DNA from 2 places in the Novosphingobium sp. NPDC080210 genome. Region 2 is predicted to be linked to the other one. Evidence: riboswitches for the same ligand, from Rfam matches in the RefSeq annotation. Region 2 holds a riboswitch; the other holds the start of a gene.
The links. A riboswitch is a leader RNA that binds a small molecule or an ion and turns the genes downstream of it on or off. The one in region 2 is predicted to bind cobalamin.
Positions count from the first base shown of each region.

Region 1 (9,768 bases), on a different contig from region 2:
AGGTCGGCCGGCAGGTTCTGGTGCGAGATGCCCAGCGGGTCGAGATTGGCGCCCAGGTGGCCGCGCACGCGGTAAGTGCGCACCAGCATCATGGCGCGGATCGAATCCGCTGCCGCTTCCTCCACCGCGCGGGCATCCATCGGCGCGCCGGCCTTGGCCGCGGCCTTCTTGATCGCGACCTGCATCTGGGTCGGGTCAAGCGCCTGGGTCAGGTCGTCGCTGGCCGTGCGCCAGTCGGGCCGTGCCCAGCTGGGGCCGGGTTGCGGATCGTCGGGGAGGAAATCGTGGCTCTCGTTGCCCATTTCAGGCAGCCCTTTCGCTACACATTCTTCGGGGGCTGAGCGCTCCCGGGGAGGAAAGCGCGATTGCCCGCATCAGGGTTGCCCCCAGCCGAAGCCGGGGGCAGGGGATTGTACTCAGACGCGTTCCTTGAGCACTTCGGCCAAGGTTTCACCCAGCAGGCTGGGCGAGGGACTGACGCGGATCCCGGCTTCTTCCATTGCCGCGATCTTGTCTTCCGCACCGCCCTGGCCGCCCGAGACGATTGCCCCGGCGTGGCCCATGCGGCGGCCCGGAGGCGCCGTGCGGCCGGCGATGAAGCCAACCATCGGCTTCTTGCGACCGCGCTTGGCTTCGTCCTTGAGGAACTGGGCGGCTTCTTCTTCGGCGCTGCCGCCGATTTCACCGATCATGATGATCGACTTGGTTTCATCGTCGGCCAGGAACAGTTCCAGCACGTCGATGAAATTGGTGCCGTTGACCGGGTCGCCGCCGATGCCGACAGCCGTGGTCTGACCCAGGCCGATGTTGGTGGTCTGGAACACGGCTTCATAGGTCAGGGTGCCCGAACGCGACACGACGCCGACGCTGCCCTTCTTGAAGATCGAACCCGGCATGATGCCGATCTTGCACTCGTTCGGGGTTAGGACGCCGGGGCAGTTCGGGCCGATCAGGCGGCTCTTGCTGCCTTGCAGGGCGCGCTTGACGCGAACCATGTCGAGCACCGGAATGCCTTCGGTGATGCAGACGATCAGTTCGATCTGGGCGTCGATGGCTTCCAGGATGGCGTCAGCCGCACCCGGAGGCGGAACGTAGATGCACGAAGCAGTCGCGCCAGTGGCGGCCTTGGCTTCGGCAACGGTGTCGAACTGGGGCAGGCCGATGTGGTCGGTGCCGCCCTTGCCCGGGGTGACGCCGGCCACCATCTGGGTGCCATAGTCCAGCGCCTGCTGGGTGTGGAAGGTGCCGGTGGCACCGGTCATCCCTTGCGTGATGACCTTGGTGTTCTTGTTGATCAGGATCGACATATCAAATCTCCCGGGGAATGGGTTCAGGCCAGGCTCGGCTCGATGCCCTTGCAGGCGACCAGCAGTTCCTTGACCGCGTCAACCGAGACCTGGAAGTTCTGCTTGGCTTCGGCGTCGAGGTTGATTTCGATGACTTCTTCCGCGCCGTTCGCGCCGATCACCACCGGCACGCCGACATAGAGGCCGTCGAGGCCGTACTTGCCGTCAACATGGACCGCGCAGGGCAGGATGCGCTTCTGGTCGCCCAGATAGGCTTCGGCCATGGCGATGGCGCTGGTAGCCGGGGCGTAATAGGCCGAACCGGTCTTGAGCAGGCCGACGATCTCGCCGCCGCCCGAACGGGTGCGGGCCACGATTTCGTCCAGGCGTTCCTTGCTCGACTTGCCCATCTTGACCAGGTCCGTGACGGGAATGCCGCTGACGGTCGAGTATTCGAGGACCGGAACCATGGTGTCGCCGTGGCCGCCCAGCACGAAGGCGTTCACGTCCTTCACCGAAACGCCGAATTCCCAGGCGAGGAAAGTGGCGAAGCGGGCCGAGTCCAGCACGCCGGCCATGCCGACCACCTTGTTGTGGGGCAGGCCGGAGAATTCGCGCAGCGCCCAGACCATCGCGTCGAGCGGGTTGGTGATGCAGATCACGAAAGCGTCGGGCGCATACTTCTTCAGGCCTTCGCCGACCGACTTCATCACGCCCAGGTTGATGCCCAGCAGGTCGTCGCGGCTCATGCCCGGCTTGCGCGGCACGCCGGCGGTGACGATCACCACGTCGGCGCCGGCGATGTCGGCGTAATCGTTGGTGCCCTTGATATTGGCGTCAAAGCCTTCGATCGGGCCGCACTGCGCCAGGTCCAGCGCCTTGCCCTGGGGCATGCCTTCGGCAATGTCGAACAGGACGATGTCGCCCAGTTCCTTCTTGGCAGCGAGGTGTGCAAGGGTGCCGCCGATCATGCCGGCGCCGATGAGCGCAATCTTCTTGCGAGCCATAGTGCGAATTCGTCCTTCCCTGATTGCGGGATCGCGGCTGGCACACGAACGACCTATCCCATCCCGCAGGGTGCAGGCGTCCGGCTAATGGGACTCGCCCTAGGCCCCCCATCTGGCGATTGCAAGGCGATAAAAGGTCGTACGACCAACTATTTTGTGATAATAGTTCGCAATTGCAAGAAGCTCTTAAGGCGCAGTTGCCGTAGCGTAGGTTTCCCGCCTTATCTGTCTGTTGGGTTGAGGTGCAGGCCCTCGCGGGGTTCCGTCCTGCTGGCTTCAAGCACGAGGTCCGTACTCTGGACTGCGCTTACCCGCCTAGCCGCGCCGCGCCAGGTTCAGCGCCAGGGCCGCGCCCATGCGGTGATCGAGCGCGCGGCAGATTTCTTGCCAATGGAGCGCGGCCTGACGGTCGCCCCGGTAATGCGCGGCGCGGGCGCGGTGGCGCGCGTCGGTTGCGGCGCTGAGGCCCATGCGGGCGAAATGCTCCAGCGCGGCGCGCAGCGTGGCGGCGTGGAATTCGCCTTCCGCCGTGTCGTTCGCCACCGTCATGCGGGCAAGGAGACTGCGCCCCCGGACCAAGGGCGTGGTGGCGGAGCGGGCGGCGGCAAAGCGGAAGGACATCGCGGCAATTCTCTAAGCGGGGGGACTTGGGCAGGCCTTTTAGCAACCGCCGCCTAAGCCTTCGTATGGGTCCATGGTTGCCAGGCGTTTACCATACCCGGCGGCCCGGTAATTTGATCCAGGTCGTTGCGCAGCGACATCTATCGGCTTAAGGGTCGCCTCACATCACGGGTTGCCCGGGAAACCGGGCCTAAGAGGGAAGGGGGTTCAAATCCCCCGCTGCCCCCGCAACTGTGACTGGGGAGCGATGCGTCCCACATGCCACTGGCGTCCTTGGCAACAAGGCACCGGGAAGGCGGACGCAAAGCATCGATCCGGGAGCCAGGAGACCTGCCCATGATGGTCGTTCCGCAGCCGGGCGGGGTGTACCGGGATGCAGCGTTGACCTGGGCCATCTGGCGCGGGTGCTCCGCCATGAACGGCGTTCGTTCATTGGTGGAGTTATTGTAATGAAAAGCTTGAAATATCTGTGTCTGGCCAGTGCTGCATCGCTGGCTGCCCCCGCCTGTGCGCAAGAGGCAGAGGCCCAGCCTGAGGCGGGCGACACGGCAGAAATCGTGGTGGTTGCCACCGGCTTTGCCCAGCCGCGCGACACGACCGGCCAGGCGATCACCATCGTGACGGCGGCAGACCTTGAGCGGCAGCAGGCGGTCAACCTGACCGACGCTCTGCGGACCCTGCCCGGGGCCAGCATTGCCCAGCGCGGTCCGGTCGGCGGGCAGACCAGCCTGTTCCTGCGCGGCGGCAACAGTTCGCAGACCCTGGTCCTGATCGACGGGGTGCGGATCAACGATCCTTCCAGCCCCAATGCGGCGGTCGACTTTGGCAGCCTGCTGGCGGGCAATGCGCAGCGGATCGAAGTGCTGCGCGGGCCGAACTCGGTGGTCTGGGGCAGCCAGGCCATGGGCGGCGTGGTCAATATCGAAACCGCCCTTCCGACCAGCGACCTGGAAGCGCGCGGCGCGCTGGAATATGGCTTTGCCGATACGGTCCTGGGCCGCGCCAACCTGTCGGGCGGCAGCGGACCCGTGCAGGCCAGCCTGGGCGGGACCTTCTACCGGACCGACGGGATTTCCGCCCTGGCCGGAGGCACCGAAAAGGACGGCAGCCGCACCTGGGCGCTCAATGGCCGGATCAAGGCCGAGCTGGTGCCGGACGTCTCGATTGACCTGCGCGGCTATTACAATGACAGCCGGGTCGATTTCGATTCCGCCTACAGCGGCGGGGCGGAATCGCTGGCTGTCGCCAACAACCGCCAGTTCGCGGGCTATGCGGGGCTGAACTTCGCCCTGGCCCAGGGCAAGTGGCAGAACCGCCTAGCCTACACCCGCACCGACATTCGCCGCCGGGGCACCGATCCGGTGGTCTATAGCTATAACAATTACGTCGTAAGCGGTACGATCGACCGGTTCGAATACCGCAGTTCCTATGACCTGGCCGCCTTGGCCACGCTGGGTTTCGGGCTGGAGCACGAAAGCACGGCTTCGAGCACCTCCTATGAGGGCGATCCGGCGCAATTGCAGGATACGGACGTGACCGGCGGCTATGTCCAGCTCAGCCTGCGCCCGGTTCAGGGCGTGACCCTGTCCGGCGGGGTGCGGCATGACGATTACAGCACCTATGGCGGGCATACCACGTTTGGCGGCAACCTGGCCTGGTCGCTGAACGGCGGGGCGACCGTCCTGCGTGCGACCTATGCCGAGGGCTTCCGGGCCCCGACCCTGACCGAGGGCCAGCCGCCCTATGGCAATACCGAACTGAAGCCCGAAACGGCCCGCAATGTCGACCTGGGGATTGAACAGTCCCTGCTGGACAACCGGGTGCGGCTGGGGCTGACCTGGTTCAACCGCCGCTCCACGGACCTGATCGTCTACTCCTTCAGCGCAGGCCGTTCCGAAAATATCGGGCGAGTCGATGCCGAAGGGCTGGAATTCGCAATGCGGATCGAGCCGACCGACCGGCTGCGGGTAGAGGCCAATTACACCCTGACCGATGCGTTCAACCGCTCTGGCAGCTTCACTGGCAAGCGGCTGCAATTGCGCCCGCAGCACAGCGGCAGCTTTTCGGTCGACTGGGCCACGCCGCTGGGCCTGAACCTTGGCGCGACCGCGCTGCTGATCGGGGACAGCTTTGACGATCAGGCCAACCTGGTTCCGCTGGACGGCTATGCCCTTGTCACCCTGCGGGCATCCTTGCCCATCGGCGACAAGCTGGAGCTATACGGGCGGGTCGAGAACCTGACCGATGCGCAGTACGAAACCGTGGCCGGCTATGGCACCTATGGCCGCGCGGCCTATGCCGGGGTTCGCGTGAAGTGGTAAGACGGCTGGCCCCGCTCCTGCTGCTGGCCGTGGCAGCCTGCACTGTCGCTCCGGCGCGCGAAGCGGGGCCGCCGACCCAGCGGCCCACCGTGGTCAGCCTGAACCCTTGCACCGACGCGATCCTGGCCGAAGTGGCCGATCCGCAGCAGATCCTGGCCATTTCCAGCTATAGCCATGATGCCGAAGCCAGTTCGATGGACCTGGCCACGGCGCGGCGGTTCAAGGCCGTTTCCGGCTCAGTCGAGGAAGTGCTGGCACTGCGGCCCGACCTGGTGGTGGGCAGTACGTTCACGCCGCTCGCCTCGGTCCAGGCCATGGCGCGGCTGGGCTTGCGGTTCGAGCCATTCGGCATGGCGGCAACCGTGGCCGAGAGCGAGGCGCAGGTCCGTCAACTCGCCGCCCTGGCCGGCCATCCCGAGCGCGGCGAGCGGCTGGTCCGGCGGATCGAGGCAGCGCTTGCCGCGAACCGCTCCACCGGCGGCGCAGCGATTCCGGCGCTGGTCTGGCAATCGGGCGGGATCGTTCCGGGTGACGGGACCTTGATTGCCGACCTGCTGCGCCGCACCGGCTTTGCCAATGCGGCTGCCGCGCGCGGCCTGGGCCAGGCGGACGTCCTGCCGCTGGAGCAAGTCCTGGCCGATCCCCCGCGCCTGATCTTTGCCGCCAGTCATGCGGCAGGGAACGAGGATCGGATGCTCGCCCATCCCGCCCTGGCAGGCCTGAAGCAGACGCGGCGCGAAACGCTTGATCCGGCGCTGCTGTGGTGCGGCGGCCCCACCATTATCCGTGCGGCGGAGCGGCTAGGGGAGGTGCGGCGCTCGTTCGCGGCTTCGACAAGCTCAGCCGGAGCGGGTGGAGAAAAGGCATTGCTGCCACAAACCCCGCTCAGCCTGAGCCTGTCGAAGGCGGCCGCCCGCACGGAGCGTCCGAAGTGAGCCGCCTCAACGCCATGCTGCTCGGCGCCTTGCTGGTAGCCGTGCCGCTGTCGCTTCTGGCCGGAAGAGTCTGGCTCGACCCGTTCTCCGATCTTCCCGCCAATGCATTGGTAATATTCGCGGACCTGCGCCTGCCGCGCGCGATCCTGGCCGTGACGCTGGGGGCGGGGCTAGGTGCGGCGGGTGCGGCGATGCAGGGCTATCTGCGCAATCCGCTGGCCGACCCGGGCCTGTTCGGGATTGCCCCCGGCGCGGCGCTGGGCGCGGTCCTGACCTTCTGGACCGGCTGGGCGGCGACCGCCTGGGCCTTGCCCGCCTTTGCCCTGGTCGGAGCCGGAGCGGCCATGGCACTACTGGGCTTGATCGCGGGGCGAACCGGGTCGGTCATGCTGTTCACCCTGGCCGGTATGATGATCGCCAGCCTGGCGGGAGCGCTGATGAGCCTGGCGATCAGCCTGGCCCCCACGCCCTTTGCGATGAGCGAGATCGTCACCTGGCTGATGGGCGCGCTGGCCGACCGGTCGTGGCGCGAAGTGATGTTCGCTGTCCCGCTGACCCTGGCCGGGATCGGCTTTCTGATGCTGGCGGGCAAGTCGCTGGATGCCCTATCGCTGGGCGAGGCGGCAGCGCGGTCGCTGGGCGTCGATCCGGGGCGCTTGCAATGGCTGATGATCGCGGGCGTTGGCCTGACGGTCGGCGCCGGGGTCGCCGCCGCCGGAATCATCGGCTTTGTCGGCCTGATCGTCCCGCACTTGCTACGCCGCTATACTGACCGCCGCCCCTCCAGCCTGATCCTGCCTTCCGCCCTGGCCGGGGCGCTGCTGCTGCTGCTGGCCGACAGCCTGTGCCGGGTGCTGCCGCTGGCCAGCGAATTGCGGCTGGGCATTGCCTTGTCGCTGCTGGGCGCGCCGTTCTTCCTCGCGCTGTTGCTGCGAATGCGGAAGGGACTGGCATGATGCTCGCCGCGCAAGACCTCATGCTGGATCGCCGGTTGAACGGTGTTTCCGTGGCCCTGCAAGCCGGGCAAGTCACCGCGATCTGCGGCCCGAATGGCGCTGGGAAATCCAGCTTGCTGGCCTGCTTGGCCGGACTGCTGACCCCGCAAGCGGGCGCGGTCAACCTGGAGGGGGCCGCGCTGTCATCGCTTGCCCCGCGCGAACGGGCGCGGGTGCTTGGCTATCTGCCGCAACAGGGCGAGGTGGCTTGGGACCTTTCCGTCTACACGCTGGTTTCGCTGGGCCGCCTGCCGTGGAATGCAGGAGCTGCGGCGGACCGCGCTGCGGTGGACGCCGCGTTGGCCGTGCTCGATCTGGAGGGACTGCGCCAGCGCCCACTTTCCAGCCTTTCCGGGGGCGAGCAGGCGCGCGTTTTGTTGGCCCGGGTGCTGGCAGGAGAGCCGCGCTGGATTCTGGCCGACGAACCGCTCGCCAACCTCGATCTCGCCCACCAGCTTGGCCTGCTTGGCCAGTTCAGAGCCCTTGCCGCGCAGGGCGTAGGGGTTTGCCTTGTCCTCCACGATCTCGCGCAAGCGATGAACCATGCGGACCGCGTGATCGTGCTGGATAGTGGCATGGTGGCCGCAGACGGTCCGCCGCACGAAGCGCTGACCGAAGCACTGATCGAACAGGTGTGGAAAGTGCCCGTGCGCTGGCTGGGCGAACCGGGGCAGCGCGCTCTGGTCGCCGGTTAGTCCTGCCAGTCCCCGACCGTCCCCATCCATAGCGCGGTCCCCGCAATCGCGGCGGTTTCCCCGCGCAGGATACGGGGGCCGAGCGTGATGGCGTGGGCTTGCGGCAGCGCGCGGATCGCGGCGCGCTCCGCCTCGTCAAAGCCGCCTTCCGGGCCGGTCAGGATCGCGGCGGGACCGCGATGGGCCGCGAACTGCGCGGCCGTACTGTCTCCACCGTTTTCGTCCGCGAAGAACAGGTGCCGTGCCGCGTCCCACTCTTTCAGCAAGACATCCAGCTTGACCGGAGCGGCTATGCTGGGGAGCGCCGTGCGGGCGCATTGCTCTGCCGCTTCGACCAGGACCGCGCGGGCGCGTTCCAGGTTGAGCTTGTCCGCCACGCAGCGGCGGGTCAGCACGGGCTGGATGTGGCGCACGCCCAGTTCGCAGGCCTTTTCCAGCACCAGGTCGAACCGGTCCTTTTTCAGCAGGGCGGCGCAAAGGGTGAAGTCCGGCACCTGCTCGCGCGAACGTAGCAAGGCCTCGCACGTGACAACGACATCGCGCTTGCCCGCCTCGGTCACGCGGGCGGCCCATTCGCCGGTTACGTCGTCGCACAGGATCACGACGTCGCCCGGCGCGACGCGCATCACCCGCGCCAGGTAATGCGCCTGCGGTCCGTCCAGCGCGACGACCGCATCTTGCGACAGCGCAGTTTCAACAAACAGGCGCGGGGCGCTTTTCGGGGGCCAGGCGGGAGTTGCGGGCATGGCCGCTCCATAGCCGCGGACGGACCGATTGGCACCCCTTTCCGGCAGGATCAGTTCACGACCACGCCATAGGTAACGGTGAACGAGGGCAGGTTGGGCGCCGTGCCAGTGGCAAAGGTGCCGCTGGGCCTGACCCGGACGTTGGTGATCGCCGCATCGGTCTGCTGCGCATTGGGCGTCGGCACATAGGTCCAGGTCGAGCCGGAATTGCTGGAAAACTCGAGGCTGTCGGTCGTGCTGGAAAAGCCAACCCACGAATAGGTCAGGCCGGATGCGGTCGAACCTTGGGTAAATTGGACCGGACCGCTGCCCGCAGGACCCATGTCGCCCAGAAAAAACCGCGTATTGGCCGGGATTGGCAAGGTGAGCGTGGTGGAATTGGCGTCGGGACTGCCGGTGCCGGTGTTGGTGGCCACGGCTGACACTTTGAGAAGCGCACCGGGGGTCGCCTTCGGGTTGCTCACCGTGATACCATTGGTAGCGACCATGCTTGCCACCGACAGGGTGAGGGTGGGGTTGCCTGTCGTGGCGACCGGAAGGCCCAGCGCGTAATAGCCGCTTTGCGGGCTGCCGGCGGTGAAGGAGACTGATCCGCTGCCGTTGTAGGTTGCCGTGGAAAGCACGGTGAACGTGCCGGTCGTGCCCGTCCGGTAAAGCAGCGCCATGGCCGCGCCGTTCGCCGCAGTCAGGCCTAGCTGCGACAGATTAAACGCCATGTTGACATTCCCCGCGCCGCCGCCGGTGCGCGTCATGTACCAGATGCGCTGCGAACGGGTGGCATAGCCTGCCGGGGCATCGGTAGTGGTCGAGCCAGTCGCCGGATTTTTCGCGTCGACCCCTGCCAGAAGATATCGACCGTTGCCCAGGAAGGTAAGGTTCGAGAGAGTGAGTCCTACCGAAGTGCCAACTGCTACCGAACCGTCCGTTTCCTGGCCGATTCCGCCCACGTAATAGCGAAAGCCGCTGGTAACGGTGTAGCGCTTTGCAGCGCCGACTCCGCCTGGATTGCCATGCTTTGCTGCCAGGTATGACAACAGGATGTTGCGTTCGGCGGTGTTGACGCGTCTGGCGTAGACGATCATTTCATAAATTCCGCCATCGTAGAACTGCGTCATGGGCGAGGCGATGTTTTCAAAGCTGCCCAGCAGCAGGCGGTGATCCG
Region 1 is NZ_JBNNWL010000001.1:1,072,103-1,081,870, reverse strand. It holds gene ACQKOE_RS05220 (2-oxoglutarate dehydrogenase E1 component) at 1-302, opposite strand, end outside; gene sucD (succinate--CoA ligase subunit alpha) at 417-1,307, opposite strand; gene mdh (malate dehydrogenase) at 1,331-2,293, opposite strand; gene ACQKOE_RS05205 (hypothetical protein) at 2,609-2,914, opposite strand; cobalamin riboswitch at 3,067-3,266, shown strand; gene ACQKOE_RS05200 (TonB-dependent receptor plug domain-containing protein) at 3,364-5,235, shown strand; gene ACQKOE_RS05195 (ABC transporter substrate-binding protein) at 5,229-6,170, shown strand; gene ACQKOE_RS05190 (FecCD family ABC transporter permease) at 6,185-7,126, shown strand; gene ACQKOE_RS05185 (ABC transporter ATP-binding protein) at 7,123-7,860, shown strand; gene ACQKOE_RS05180 (16S rRNA (uracil(1498)-N(3))-methyltransferase) at 7,857-8,606, opposite strand; gene ACQKOE_RS05175 (hypothetical protein) at 8,657-9,768, opposite strand, start outside.
Region 1: it holds a riboswitch for cobalamin, as region 2 does, so the genes downstream of both, ACQKOE_RS05200 (TonB-dependent receptor plug domain-containing protein) here and cobW (cobalamin biosynthesis protein CobW) in region 2, are expected to answer to the same signal.

Region 2 (9,768 bases):
TTGTCCAGCGGGACGATGCGCAGCTCTTCCTCCGGGGTGGAAACGGCCCGGGCGAACAGCACGGGGCGAGCGTCACCACAGGCTTCCTTCAGCACGGCCAGCGCGCGGGCAAAGCCTTCGGGGCGGGATTTCGAACGCGGATTGTAGAAGGCCATCGCGAAATCCGCTTCGGCCGCCAGCCGCAAGCGCTTTTCGATCAAGGGCCACGGCTTCAGATTGTCGGACAGGTTGATCGCGCAGAAATCATGGCCAAGCGGAGCACCGGCCCGCGCGCTGGCCGCCAGCATGGCGGTAATGCCCGGCAAGACCCGGATGTCGAGATCACGCCATGCGGGATTTCCTGCCTCCAGCGCTTCGAAGACGGCGGCGGCCATGGCAAAGACGCCTGGATCGCCGGAAGAGACGACCACGACCTTGTGGCCCCTGGCGGCCAGATCCAGCGCCAGCGTCGCCCGGTCCAGCTCCACCCGATTGTCCGAAGGGTGCAGCACCAGCCCTTCACGCGGGGCAATGCGCGCGACATAGGGTATATAGCCGATGACATCGCTCGCCTCGGCCAGCGCGGCGCTGACTTCTGGGGTAATGAGCGCCTCATTGCCCGGTCCAAGCCCGGCAATGGCCAGCCAGCCTGTCGCGTTCATGGCCGCCGTCCCTGTCCGTGGATCAGGAGGATCGAGAAATAGGGCGTAACGCTCTCGGCCTCGGTCAGCGGGGTGACCTTCTGGTTCGGCATGGCGGCATGTTCGACCAGCCATGCGGCCTCTTCGCGCCCGGCGGCGGCCACGGCGCGGCGCAGCTTGGGCAAGTTGCGCCCGATCTTCATCACCACCAGCGCATCGGTATCGCGGATGCGGCGCACCAGTTCCTCTTCGGGCAGGGTGGCCATGGCAACGGTCAGCACGTCATCGCCCCAAGTGATGGGCATGCCGGTTGCGTTCCATGCGCCCGCCATGCCGGTGATGCCGGGTACGACATGCACCGGTACGACGCCTGAAAGGCGTGAGTGAAGATGCATGAAGGAGCCGTAAAAGAAGGGATCGCCCTCGCACAGGACAATAACATCCTCGCCGCTGCGGGCAAGGGCGGCCAGTTTTTCGGTGCATTGCGCATAGAAGGCGGAAAGGCAGGCGTTGTAGCGTGGATCGGAGACCGGAATCTCGGTCGTTACCGGGTATTCCATGGGAAACTCGATCGCATCGGCCCGCAACATACCTTCCGCGATGCGGCGGGCTTGGCCGGGGCGACCGGCCTTACGGAAATAGGCGATATGGCGCGTGGTGCGCACCAGCCGGTCAGCGCGCACGCTGAGCAGGTCGGGCGCGCCGGGGCCAAGCCCGACGCCGTGGATCGTCCCGGTTATCACAGGCCCGCTCATTCCGGGCGGCTCGCCAGCGCGTTGACGGCCGCCACGGTAATGGCGCTGCCGCCAAGGCGGCCCGAAACGATGCAGCAAGGCGCCGCCTGCGCCGCCCAAAGGGCCTGCTTGGATTCAACGGCTCCTACAAATCCCACCGGGCATCCGATGATGGCGGCCGGGCGGGGGCAATCGGGGTCTTCCAACATGTTGAGCAGGTGGAACAGCGCCGTCGGCGCATTGCCGATGGCCACCACCGAGCCTGCAAGATGGGGCCGCCACAATTCCAAGGCGGCGGCAGAGCGGGTGTTGCTCATGGCCTTCGCCATTTCGGGGACCTTGGGATCGTGCAAGGTGCACAGCACCGCGTTGTCCGCCGGCAGGCGCGCGCGGGTGATCCCTTCGGATACCATGCGCGCATCGCACAGGATGGGCGCACCTGCGGCCAGCGCGGCCCGCGCCGTTGCGGCAAAGGCAGGCGAGAAACGGATATGCGGGGCCAGATCGACCATGCCGGCGGCATGGATCATGCGAACCGCGACGGGCTCCTCTTCGGCGGAAAACCGCGCAAGATCCGCTTCGGCGCGGATCATGGCGAAGGATTGGCGGTAAATCGCCGCACCATCGGTTTCATAGAGGTGGGGCATCAGGCGACTCCAAAATGAGCAAGAACGGCGCCGGGTTCGAGACCGGCCAGATCGGCAGGGGCGCCGGGGTGAGCATGGCGTGAAAGATCGAACCGACCGGCGCGGCCCGTCAGGGTGACATCGGCGGCTTGCGAAGCGGCGCATCCCTTGGCGCAGCCCGAAACATGCAGGCGCCCGGTTATGGCAGGGGCGAGACGCTGCGCCAGATCGCGGGTGGCAACGCTTGCTTGCGGGCAGAACGGCGCGCCGGGGCAGGCTTCGGCGCGCAGCAGCGGATCGACAGGATCGCAAATGAGGCCGGGCAGGGCAGAGGGCGGCGCGCCATCCATCACCAGCACGCGCCACGGCGTGATTCTCAGGCTTTCGGCTCCGCAGGCGCACACCGCAGCCGAAAGCAGCCGTGCCTCGATCTGCCCGAACGCAACGCCATAAGCCATGCCACGCGGCACCGGGCCGGGCGCAATGGGGGCAGAGGCCGCCGCCGGGGGCGTCGATCCGCAGGCCCAATCGGGCAAATCCGCGCCATGGCGGGCCATGCGGCCGGCTGCCGCGCCGCCGCTTTCCATGAACCAATGGGCAAGGGCGACAAGCCTGTCCGCCTCCTCGCCAAGTGCCACGCCGATGCCGCTGGCATGGCCCGCTGCGCGCAGGATCAATCCGTTGTCCGCGCACCGCTCGATCCGGAAATCGCCAGCCTCTCCCAGCAGGCATGGAGCCTTGCCGGCATCGATCACGAAACCGATCTTGCCCGGCAGTTCGGGCAGGCGATCAAGGCGGGCGAAAAGGTCTATCGCGATGCGGTGCGTGTCATCGCCTTCGGCCCAATCCGGCGCCATCAGCACATTGCGCCTTTTTTCAAGCGTCGCGTTGCTGTCCACCAGCCCGTGCTCAACCAGTTCGCTGACAAGGCTGGACCAGCCCTGTTCGGTCACGCCGCGGATCTGGAAATTGGCGCGGCGCGATACGTCGATGATCCCATTGCCATACGTTTCGGCAAGATCGCACAGCGCCAGAACCTGCTGGCGACCGAGATGCGCAAGGCGGGGCTTGATGCGGACCAGCAGCCCGTCGCCCGTGGCCATCGGACGCCATGCATCGGGGCACCAGCCCTTGACGAGGAACGCGCTCATAAGCCGTTCTCCGGGCTGTGCGCGGCTTCGGGCGCAAGAGGCAGGCTGGCGAGGATCGAATTGCGTCGCGTTTGCCAAAGGCCGGCGGCTAAGAGCGCGGCAAAGCGCGCTTCCATCGCGGCGAGCGCGGCGGGATTTTCGCGTTCCAGAAAGGCGCGGACGTCGCTCTGGCCCAGTGTTGCGTCGTGATAGAGATCGAACAATTGCGGCGGAACGCTGCCTGAAAGATGCGCGAAGGCGCCAAGATGATCGAGGGTTGCCGCCAGTTCTGCCCCCCCGCGAAATCCATGGCGCATCATGCCGGCAATCCAGCCCGGATGCGCGGCGCGGGCGCGGACCACGCGGGCGATCTCTTCGGTCAGCGGGCGGGCCACAGGATTTTGGGGATTGCGGCTGTCGAGGTGATACAGCGCGGCCTTGCCCCCGGTGACGGCTTGCGCTGCGGCAAAACCGGCCTCGTGCGCGGCATAATCGGCGGCCAGCAACAGATCGGTTTCAGCCAGATCCTGAAGATGGACAAAGGCATCGGCGCTCGCCACCCGCTGGCGCAAGCCGTCCGGGTCAGCCCGCCCGCCTGTTCCCTGTTCGCCTGCCCCGTCAAAGGCATGATCGGATGCGGCCAGCCATGCCTCGCCGCCTGCGAGCCGGCTCTCTTTGTCATAGACATCGGCGGCCGCGCCCAACCCCAAGCCATAGCGGCCCGGTTGCGGGCCATAAACGCGCGGTCCGGCGTCTTGCCCGGCAAACGGGTTCCATTCCGCAGGCTCGTCCCTGTCGCATAGGGCGCGCACGGCTTGCCCGAAAAGGACGGGCAGGGTGGGGAAGGCGTCGCGGAACAGGCCGGAGACGCGCAGGGTCACGTCGATACGCGGTCGGTCCAGCAGGGCGATGGGCAGGATTTCGACCCCAGTCACCCGATCGGACGCCATGTCCCATACCGGTTTTGAGCCCAGCAGATGCAAGGCCATGGCAAATTCTTCGCCCGCCGTGCGCATCGTGGCCGAACCCCAAAGGTCCACCATCAAGCCGCGCGGGTAATCGCCATGGTCCTGCAAATGGCGCCGGATCAGCTCTTCGGCCAGCACCACGCCTTGCGCATGGGCCGAACGGGAGGGCACCGCGCGCGGATCGATCGTGAAGAGATTGCGGCCGGTCGGCAGGACATCTGTGCGTCCGCGATAGGGGGAACCGGACGGGCCGGGCGGAACGCGCCGCCCGTCAAGCGCGGCGAGCAGGCCACGGCGCTCAGCCTCTCCATGCTCGCCCCGGCCGAAGACGTGCAGGCCATCGCCGAACTGGCTTTCCTTTACATCGCACACGAACCGGTCGATCCGGGTGATCGCCTCAACCAAGGTGGTGGCTGCATCAAGGCCCAGTTCCGCTTCAAGGCCCATCGCTTGCGCTTCCTCGCGGATTTCGGCCTGCAAGCGGTCCCGGCGGGCCGGATCAAGACCGCCCGCGTTGGAAAATTCGTCTAGCAGTGCCTCGATCCGGGCAAGGCCGGCCCCCTCGGCGGATGGCGAGAGGGGCGGCGGGGCATGGCCGATGGTCACAGCGCCAATCCGGCGCTTGGCTTGCGCGGCTTCGCCGGGGTCGTTGACGATAAAGGGATAAATGATCGGAAGGCCCGCGCTCAGCGCCTCCGGCCAGCAGGCGTCAGACAAGGCCACAGCCTTGCCCGGCAGCCATTCCAGCGTGCCATGTGCGCCCACATGGATCAGGGCATCGATGCCCTGCGCCTGCAACCATAGATAAAACGCAACGTAAGCGTGACGCGGGCAGCGGGAGAGATCGTGATAGTCGCCATCCCGCATGGCCGCTTCGCCGCGTTCGGGCTGAAGCGCCACAAGCGCACGGCCGATGGCAAGGGCGGCAAAGTGGAACGCCCCGTCCGCCACTGCGGGATCCTGCTCCGGCTCGCCCCAATTTTCGGCCAGCGCATCGCGCAAGGCAGCAGGCAGGCCTCGTAACGCTTCCCGATAGGCGGCAACCGGCCATTGCAGATGATCGTGTTGAAGGGCGGCGGCCAGATCAGGAACCGTGCCGGTGGCATGGCCTTCCTGGGCCAGATCGGCAAGGATCGCGTCTGCCGAAGCCAGCGCATCCAGCCCTACCGCATGGGCCAGCTGATGGGCCTTCCCGGGATAGGTGGAAAGGATGAGGGCCACACGCCGTTGTTCTGGCGGTGTGTGGCCCAGCGCAATCCACCCAGCCACCCGTGCGACAATGGCCCTGATCCGGTCGGCGTCGGCGCGGTGCGTGTTTCGGGCAAGGCCCAGCGCGGGATCGTACGCGGCAGCTTCCTTGAAGCTGGCGACGCCGGCAAAGACGCGGCCATCGATTTCGGGAAGCACCACGTGCATGGCAAGGTCTGCGGGCGACAATCCCCGTGACGCGGCGCACCACGCATCGCGCGATGCGGTGGCCAGCGCCAGCTGGAACACCGGCACGCCGGCTCCATCGAGCGGCGTCGCGCCCTGTTCGTCACGGGCCGAGAAGGCAGTGGCGTTGATGATCGCGGCGGGCGCGAGGTCTCTTACCCAGCCATCCACCCTGGCGCGCGCCTGAGGTTCCTTCAACGAGGTGACGAACAGCGACAGGCTGTCGAAGCCTTGCGCTTCCAGCGCGGCGTGCAGCGCGATGAACGGGGCCAGATCGTGCGCGGCAAGATAGGACCGGTAGAAGACGATCAGCACCAGAGGCCTTGCCTTGTCGCGTGCCATTGCCAGCGGATCGCATACGCCTCTGTCCGGGTGCCAGCACCCGGCCATGGGCAAGGGGGTGCTATCCTGTGCGGGGATGGTGGCAAGCCCGGCTGCCTGTGCGAGAATGGCCAGCGCCGAACGGGCCGCTTCCATCCCGCCGGAATCGCAAAGCCGGCCAAGCCTGCGCCGGACAGGGTCCGGCACCGTCGATACGGCATCCAGCCTTTCGTCCGGGCGGCCATCGCCGGGCAGAACGGCAAGGGCGATGCCGCGCCTGCGGGCCAGCGCCTCCACCTGCTGCAGCCCGTAGCTCCAGTACGGCGTGCCGCCGATCAGGCGGATGAGAATGGCCCTGGCGCCTTCCAGCGTGCGTTCGACATAGGTGTCGACAGACAAGGGGTGCATCAGGGCCGCGAGATTGGCCAGCCGCAGCGAAGGGAAATCCGGATTGGCCTTCGTGGCATCATGCCATGCCGCCGCGAACGCGCCAAGGTCGCTGTCCGAAAAGGACAGGACGACAAGATCCGCAGGCTCCTGCCCCAGATCCTGCGGGATGGCGGTTTCTTCCATCCCGTGCGTTTCGCGGAAGATGACGTGCATCGTCCGGTTCAGCCTGCAAGCACAGCCCGGATGACCCCGTCATCCACATGCTCGCGCTCGGCGATGGCGACCAGCGTGGTCTGGCGCGGCTCGTCGCTTCGCCAGGGCCGGTCGTATTGGTGTCGTACCCGTCCGCCGACCGCCTGGACCAGCAAGCGCATCGGCTTTCCGGCAACAGCGGCATAGCCCTTGACCCGCAGGATCTGGTGATCGCGGGCCAGCGTTTCGATTCTGCCCACCAGTTCGGCGGGATCGGCGATTTCGCCCAGCGTCACGACGGTGCTGTCGAAATCGTCGTGCTCATGCTCGTCCTCGTCATCATGGTGGGACGGACGCGCATGGATATCGTCCTCCGCCGCGGCGCCAAGGCCAAGGATCACGCGCGGATCGATCGCGCCTTCTGCAATTTCGATCACCGGGACGGGACGGGGGGCCTCGGCGGCAATCACCGCGCGGGCGGCGGCCACCCCTTCGGGGCCGGCAAGGTCGGTCTTGGTCAGCAGGACCATGTCGGCACAGGCCAGCTGGTCCTCGAACACTTCGGACAAGGGCGTTTCGTGATCGATGCCGGGATCGGCGGCGCGCTGGGCATCCAGCGCGGCGACATCGGGCGCAAATCGCCCGGCGGCCACCGCTTCCGCATCGGCCAGCGCCAGCACGCCATCGACCGTGATCCGGCTGCGGATGGCGGGCCAGTCAAAAGCCTTGAGCAGCGGCTTGGGCAGGGCAAGGCCCGATGTTTCGATCAGGATATGATCGGGGCGCGGATCAAGCGTCAGCAGCTTTTCGACCGTGGGAATGAAATCGTCCGCCACGGTGCAGCAGATGCAGCCATTGGCCAGTTCGACGATGTTTTCCGCCGGGCAATCTGGAATGGCGCAGGACTGGAGAATGTCGCCATCGATGCCCAGAGTGCCGAATTCATTGACCACCACGGCCAGCCTGCGCCCTGCCGTGTTGCGGATCAGATGGCTGATGAGCGTCGTCTTTCCGGCGCCCAGAAAGCCGGTCACGATGGTAACGGGAACCTTGGACAGGTCGGTCATGCACTTCTTCCCGCGCGCCGGGGCGACACAGGGCGGGGCTTGCCGGAAAGGTCCGGTCGGCGCGTGATGACGGGCGGGCGCAGCAAACGCCCGAAACCACGCGACCGTGCAGCCCCAGCCACACAGCTTCGCCGCTCAGACGGAAGAGTTACCGTGCCAAGACCAATCCCTGGGCCTGGGCAAGAGCGACCGGTACGCCGGCAGGTCTCCTGGCTCGCGGGTCAAAGCTTGATGCAAGGCCTTCCCAGATTTCGCATGTCCTGCGTATCCAGTGGCTGCCCCTTTGTCGGGGGCGTTCGCATCGCGCTATCCGCTTACAGTTGCAGGGACAGCCGCGGATTTGGGAGACAAGCTCCCGCACCGCATTCCCGATTAAGTCCGTTTCCGGACACCGGCGTGATCATTGAAGACGGGCAGGCCCTATCTTCGGCAGCGGCCTTAGATCGGAATGGCAGCCGAGCCAATCCCTTTCCATCAGCCCGCGGGCGTGACCTCGATTTCATCGAGCCGCTGCCAGCGATAGATCGCGAGGCTAGCGACCCAGCACACGATGAACAGGGCGATGATGCCGAAGCCGAGATTGTTGAAATTGTCCCCCAGTTCAGCGGCCACGCTCCACGGCCAGCCCGTCAGGCCCAGCTTGTCGCCAATCAGGGCCAGGGTCTCGATCCCGCCGATGATGATCGCCACCAGCGCCGAAATCAGGGTGATGGTGATGTTGTAATAGAGTTTGCGGATCGGCTTCACGAAAGCCCATTCGTAAGCCCCGAGCATGATGACGCCGTCTGCCGTATCGACAAGGGCCATGCCTGCTGCAAACAGGGCTGGGAGGACCAGGATCGTGCCGATCGAAAGCCCGTTGGCGGCCTGGCTGGCGGACATGCCCAGAATGGCCACTTCGGTTGCCGTATCGAAGCCCAGCCCGAACAGAAACCCCAGCGGAGCCATGTGCCAGCTCTTGCCGACCAGCCGGAACATCGGCCCGAACAGCCGCGACAGCGGGCCGCGCGATCCCGACAGCAGGTTCAAGTCGTCTTCCACATAACGCCCGCCCGCGCGCACATGGACGAAAGTTTTCCAGACCGAACGCAGAACGACAAGGTTCATGCCCGCGATGGTGAACAGGAACAGGGCGGAAACCGTGGTGGCGATCATGCCGCCCACGTCCTTGAACGCATCGAATTTGGACAGGGCGTTGGTCGTCAGCGCGATGGCAATGGAGGCGATGGCGATGATCCCGGAATGGCCGATTGCAAACCAGAAGCCGACGCCGATGGGGCGCTGGCCCTCCTGCATAAGCTTGCGGGTCACATTGTCTATGGCCGCGATATGATCGGCATCGACCGCGTGGCGAAGCCCAAGGCCCCAGGCGAGCACGGCGGTGCCCAGCATCAGGGGTTGTGCGTGGAACAGGCTGAACGCCCAGATCCAGACGGCGATGTTCGCCGCGATCAGGGCCGTGAAGAGCAGGCCGATCCGACGGCGCAGCGACAAGGATGAAATGCGTGCGAGAAGAGGCATGATTTTCTCTGTAACGAAAGGGACGGCAGGAGAGCGGGGGCGACAAATCCGGTGTCGCGCGGTGCGGGCGGCTTGCGGCTAGAAGGTCACCTTGGCCCCTATTCGCGTGGTGCGGGGTTCCACCACGCGGCTCAGCCGTCCTTCGACAGGGCCGGCCAGGTCGTGGGCCGGGATGTAGGATTCGTAGAAATAGGCGATGTCCTTGTCCCGGCTGTCGAAGAGGTTGAGCACTTCTGCGTAGATCTCGATCCGCTGGCCTTTCCATGCGGCCCTGCCATTGGCGATCGTGCTGCCCCGGTCCCTGACGCTGTTGTCCTCGACCAGGGGCGATGGCCCGAGATGGCGCAGCCGAAGGCTGGTCGACCAGGGCCCGCTAACCAGCGATGCGCCCGCAGAAGCCGCGCTTTCAAAGGCATTGGGGATGCGATCGCCATTGTCATAGCGCGCATGGCTGGCGGTGTAGCTCCCATCCAGAACGAGCCATGGGAGCGGTTGCCACGAGACGACCACTTCATAACCGTGGCGCTTGCTGGCCCCTGATGGCTCGACCGCGTTGGAATCCCCGATGAAGCGCAGTTCGCTGTCGACATCCAGCCACCAATAGGTGGCCGTCAGGGTCGCGCCGGCCCTTTGCATGCGCGCGCCCAGTTCCTTGCCGGTGCCGCGCACGAGCACGGGGACCGGCGTATCGACATTGACCGCGCCCCGGACATCGTTCGAATGAAAGCCGCGCCCCAAATTGGCGTAGACTTCCAGGTGCGGCCT
Region 2 is NZ_JBNNWL010000006.1:21,854-31,621, forward strand. It holds gene cobJ (precorrin-3B C(17)-methyltransferase) at 1-641, opposite strand, end outside; gene cobI (precorrin-2 C(20)-methyltransferase) at 638-1,375, opposite strand; gene ACQKOE_RS14395 (precorrin-8X methylmutase) at 1,372-2,001, opposite strand; gene ACQKOE_RS14400 (cobalamin biosynthesis protein CobG) at 2,001-3,131, opposite strand; gene cobN (cobaltochelatase subunit CobN) at 3,128-6,436, opposite strand; gene cobW (cobalamin biosynthesis protein CobW) at 6,445-7,482, opposite strand; cobalamin riboswitch at 7,665-7,893, opposite strand; gene ACQKOE_RS14415 (HoxN/HupN/NixA family nickel/cobalt transporter) at 7,957-9,003, opposite strand; gene ACQKOE_RS14420 (TonB-dependent receptor) at 9,082-9,768, opposite strand, start outside.